Regions from separate parts of the Variovorax sp. GW821-FHT06D12 genome, predicted to be linked through region 2. Evidence: riboswitches for the same ligand, from Rfam matches in the RefSeq annotation. Region 2 holds a riboswitch; the other holds the start of a gene.
What was found. A riboswitch is a leader RNA that binds a small molecule or an ion and turns the genes downstream of it on or off. The one in region 2 is predicted to bind glycine.

Region 1: linked by a shared signal. The riboswitch ahead of AC07SQ_RS18850 (D-amino acid dehydrogenase) and the one ahead of gcvT (glycine cleavage system aminomethyltransferase GcvT) in region 2 are both predicted to bind glycine.

The regions. Positions count from the first base shown of each region.
Region 1 is NZ_JBWKRI010000005.1:554,175-556,554, forward strand. It holds gene rfbB (dTDP-glucose 4,6-dehydratase) at 1-494, opposite strand, end outside; glycine riboswitch at 613-703, shown strand; glycine riboswitch at 748-854, shown strand; gene AC07SQ_RS18850 (D-amino acid dehydrogenase) at 946-2,253, shown strand; gene AC07SQ_RS18855 (RtcB family protein) at 2,273-2,380, opposite strand, start outside.
Region 2 is NZ_JBWKRI010000011.1:288-2,667, reverse strand. It holds gene gcvT (glycine cleavage system aminomethyltransferase GcvT) at 1-1,058, opposite strand, end outside; glycine riboswitch at 1,106-1,210, opposite strand; glycine riboswitch at 1,223-1,313, opposite strand; gene AC07SQ_RS28085 (hypothetical protein) at 1,345-1,881, opposite strand; gene AC07SQ_RS28080 (L,D-transpeptidase Cds6 family protein) at 1,978-2,380, opposite strand, start outside.

The sequences.
Region 1 (2,380 bases), on a different contig from region 2:
CTGGCGGCCTTGCTGGCCGAGTACGGGCTGTTGGGCTCGTACTTGTTCTCTTCGGTGAAGGCCGGGTCGGTCTTGGAGAGCGAGCCGTAGACCTCGTCGGTCGACACATGCAGGAAGCGGAAGGCCGCCTTTTGGTCGGCCGGCAGGGCGTTCCAGTAGCCGCGCACCGATTCGAGCAGGCGGAAGGTGCCGAGCACGTTGGTCTGCACGAAGTCTTCGGGGCCGTGGATCGAACGATCCACGTGCGATTCCGCGGCAAAGTTCACAACGGCACGGGGTTTGTGCTCGGCCAGCAGGCGATCGAGCAGCGCGCTGTCGCCGATGTCGCCCTGCACGAAGACGTGGTTCGCGTTGCCCTTGAGCGACGCCAGGGTCTCGAGGTTGCCTGCGTAGGTCAGCTTGTCGAGGTTCACGACGGGCTCGTTGCCCTGCGCGATCCAGTCGAGCACGAAATTGGCGCCAATGAAGCCTGCGCCGCCGGTAACCAGGATCATGGAGTCCCCTGCATGTAGAAAAAAGTTTGCTTTACCAAAAATCAACATTCAATTATCCCATCGGTGTGAAGTGCCGATGTACAGGGCTTGGCCGGCTTGCGGGGCCCGCCTACAATCGCCAACAATTGCAGGAGAGCGGGCCTCCACGGAGGCCCTACCGAAGGCGCAAACTCCCATAAACGCTCAGGTCGGCCCGACGAAATTCCAGGCAACGCCCAGGAACTTCGGCAAGGGGTCAGTACTGCACTCATCGATACAGCCGTCTGGAGAGCCGCCACGCCATGTGGCGCACCGAAGGAGCAAACCCGCTGCGGGTGCAGCAGGGTGAATCTCTCAGGTACCGAGGACAGGGGGAGCGGCAACTTGGACATCGGTCGTCCGGTTGCTTGCTATTTTTTCAATAGCACTCCACGCCCGCCGTTCAAGCGCTGCAAACTCAAAGGCACTTGCAATGCGTGTGATCGTTCTTGGCGCCGGCCTGCTCGGCGTGACTTCGGCCTACTACCTCCAGCAACTCGGCCACGAGGTGACCGTGATCGACCGGCAGGCCACCCCGGCCGCCGAAACCAGCTTCGCCAACGGCGGCCAGATCTCGGTCAGCCATGCCGAGCCGTGGGCCAATCCGAGCGCGCCGCTGAAGGTGCTGCAATGGCTCGGCAAGGAAGACGCGCCGCTGCTGTTCCGCATCCGCGCCGACATGCGCCAGTGGCTCTGGGGCCTGCAGTTTTTGCGCGAATGCACCCCCGCGCGCACCCGCCACAACATCGAACAGATCGTTCGTCTCGGTACATACAGCCGGGAAATGTTGCAGCAATTGCGTCGAGACACCGGCCTGAACTATGACCAGCGCACGCAAGGCATCCTGCACTTCTACACGACGCAAAAAGAATTCGACGGCGCCCTCGCGCCCGCCGAGCAGATGCGCGCCCTGGGCTGCGAACGCCTGGTCATCTCGGCCGACGAAGCCATCAAGATCGAACCCGCCCTCGCCCACATCCGCCCCCAACTCGCCGGCGCCACCTACACCGCCGAAGACGAATCGGGCGACGCCAACCGCTTCGCGCGCGAGCTGGTGAAGCTGGCCGAAGCGGCCGGCGTGAAGTTCCTCATGAGCCACACGGTGACCGCGCTGCGCGAAGCCGGCGGCAGCATCGACCACGTCGAGGCGACCGACAACGAAGGCCGCTTCCAGCGCATCCGCGGCGATGCCTTCGTGCTTGCGATGGGTTCGCTGAGCCCGCTGTACGCGGCGCCGTTGGGCATCCGCCTGCCGATCTACCCGGCCAAGGGCTACTCGGTGACGCTGCCCGTGAAGGACGCGTCGAAGGCGCACCAGGTCTCGCTCACCGACGACGAATACAAGCTGGTGTTCTCGCGCTACACCTCCGAATCGGGCGACCGCCTGCGCATCGCCGGCACGGCCGAGCTCAACGGCTACGACCGCGACCTGAACCGCGTGCGTTGCGAAGCCATCGTGCGGCGCGTCGAAGAGCTCTTCCCCGGCGCCGGCGACACCGAACGCGCGCAGTTCTGGACCGGCCTGCGCCCGGCCACGCCGAGCAACGTGCCGCTGATCGGCAAGACCAAACTGCCGAACCTGTTCCTCAACACCGGCCACGGCACGCTCGGCTGGACGCACGCCTGCGGCTCGGGCAAGTCGATCGCGCGCATCGTGAGCGGGCTGGCGCCCGAGGTCGATTTCGCGTTCGCCGGCATGCCGGCGCCCGCGCCGCGCGCCGTGCAACCCGCACTGGGCTGACACGACACGCGCCCTCGGGTCATGCCTTGAACGTGACCCAGGGCTTGAGCCGCACGGCGCAGCGGATGAGCCCCGCGCTTTCCTGCGCCTCGATCACCGCGCCGATCGGCTTGTAGGCCTGCGGCGC
Region 2 (2,380 bases):
ACGTAGCCCATGGCCACGCAGCGGTCGGCCGTGGGGCCGAGCAGGCCGCTGGTGACGGCGCCGATGTCGTGCCCTTCGAGCGACTGCAGCAGCGTGCCGTCGCGCACCGGGATGCGTTCGAGTGCCACGAGGCCGACGCGCTTGCGCGTGAGCGTCTTGTGGTCGGTGTGGCCGGCCGCGCCCGAGGCGACGGCGGCCAGCTGGGCCAGCACCTTGGCCGCGCCCGGGAAGCCGCCTTCGCGCGCACCGCCCGCGCGGCGCACCTTCTGGATGGCCCAGTTGAGCGAGGCTTCGACCGGGGTGGTGGTGGTGTCGATGTCGTTGCCGTACAGGCACAGGCCGGCTTCGAGCCGCAGCGAGTTGCGCGCGCCCAGGCCGACGGGCTTCACCTCGGGCTGTGCGAGCAGCAGGCGGGCGAGGGCGTCGGCGTCCTTGCCGGCCACCGAAATCTCGAAGCCGTCTTCGCCGGTGTAGCCGCTGCGGGTGACGAAGGCGGCGATGCCGCCGATCTGCACCGCGCCGCCGGTCATGAACACGAAGCGCTCGATGCCGGGCGACAGGCGCGCCAGCGTGACGGCGGCCTGCGGGCCCTGCAGTGCCAGCAGCGCGTGGTCGGGCAGGGGCTGCACCTGGCAGCGCGCGCCGATCCTGGCCTGGATGTGGGCGATGTCGGCCACCTTGCAGGCGCCGTTCACGATCACGAAGAGCGAACCGTTGCCTTCGTTGAAGAACATCAGGTCGTCGAGGATGCCGCCCTCGTCGTTCAGCAGCAGGCCGTAGCGCTGCTTGCCGGCGGGCAGATCGACCACGTCGACGGGCATCAGGGTTTCGAACGCGGCGGCGGCATCGGGGCCGACCAGGCGCAGCTGGCCCATGTGCGAGATGTCGAACAGGCCGGCCGCATCGCGCGTGTGCTTGTGCTCGGCCATGAGGCCGGCGGGGTACTGCACGGGCATCGAATAGCCGGCGAAGGGCACCATGCGGGCGCCCAACTCGACGTGGAGGTCGTACAGCGGGGTCTTGAGAAGTTGGGCGTCGGAAGCGGAGGAAGCAGCCACGGGGCACTCCAAAGGGGCAGTCGAAATCCATGGCTGCAACGCCACGGGCCACCCCTGCTGTCCGCTTTACCTGAGAGATTCGCCCCACGATCGGGGTTTGCTCCTTCGGTGGGCCGCATGCAATGCCACGGCCTCTCTCCAGCAAGGAAACGCCGGTGGTTGCCGGCGTCTTGTCAGTCCTTTTGCCTGAGCGTTCGGGGAACCCCTGCGCCTTCGGCGGCCCCGTCGCGCGGGGCTCTCTCCTGACCCGGCGAGTGTAGTGGATCGCGGGGCCGGGGCTGGCGGCTCAGTGCACGGTTTCGGCCGGCGGCAGCAGCTTGTCGATGCGCTCGCGCAGCGAGTCGGCGCGCTCGGGGCCGGCGGCCTTCTCGATCTCGGAGAGCATCAGCGCGGCGATGGTCAGCATGGCCTCGCGGTCGCGGGCCTCGCGCAGGGCGTCGCGCATCTGGTTGGCGAAGCGCGGGTCGCGGCGCACGAACATGCGCTCGCAGATGTCGAACAGGAACATGCGCGTGGTGGCCAGCGAGCGCTTGCCGTCGAAGCTGTCGGCCGAGGTGGCGACCTGGATCGGCTCGGCGGCGGGGACGGGCGTGGGGGCCGGTGCGGGAGGCGGCGCGACCGGGCGCGCGACCTGCAGGTAGCCGCGCTGCATCAGCCCGTGGATCGCCTGTTCGGCCTCGACGCGGCTGGGGAACAGCGGGCTGAAGTCGGTCAGCGAGCGCCGGCCGTCGGCCATGAGCAGCAGGGCGCGCTCACGCTGGCTGAGCGTGCGCTGCCCGGCCTGGAGTTCGTCGCGTGCCTTCTCGGTCTTGGTGGGGAACATGGCGGCCACAGCTTTCGGAGGTCGAAGGCTGCAGCATCGTTGCAAGTGGTGACATCTTCGTGAACCATTTGCCTTACAGGGACAAGGGGGTGCGCGTCAGTTGCCCGCGCTCTCCTTGCGGATCAGCCAGCGCGTGCCCACGCGCTGCAGCTCGAGGGTCTTGCGGTCGGTCTCGGTGAGCGCGTCGGCGCTGTAGACCTGCCGGAACTGCGCGCTGGCCGAGGTGCCCTGGACGCTGATCACCAGCCCCTCGATGCCCACGCTGATGCGCGACTTGCCCGTGATGCGGGCGCGCCGGTCGGCCTCCCAGCGCTCGCGGGTCTGGCCGCGCGCGGGGGTGAAGTCGCTCGCGTAGGCCGCGAGGTAGCGCTCCACGTCGCGCGCGGACCAGGCGGCGGCCCAGGCGCGCACGGCGGTTTCCACTTCGGCGAGGTGGGTGACGGGATTGGTGGGGTTGGCGGGGGCGGCTGCTGGTGCAACGGCTGCAACGGGCGCGGCG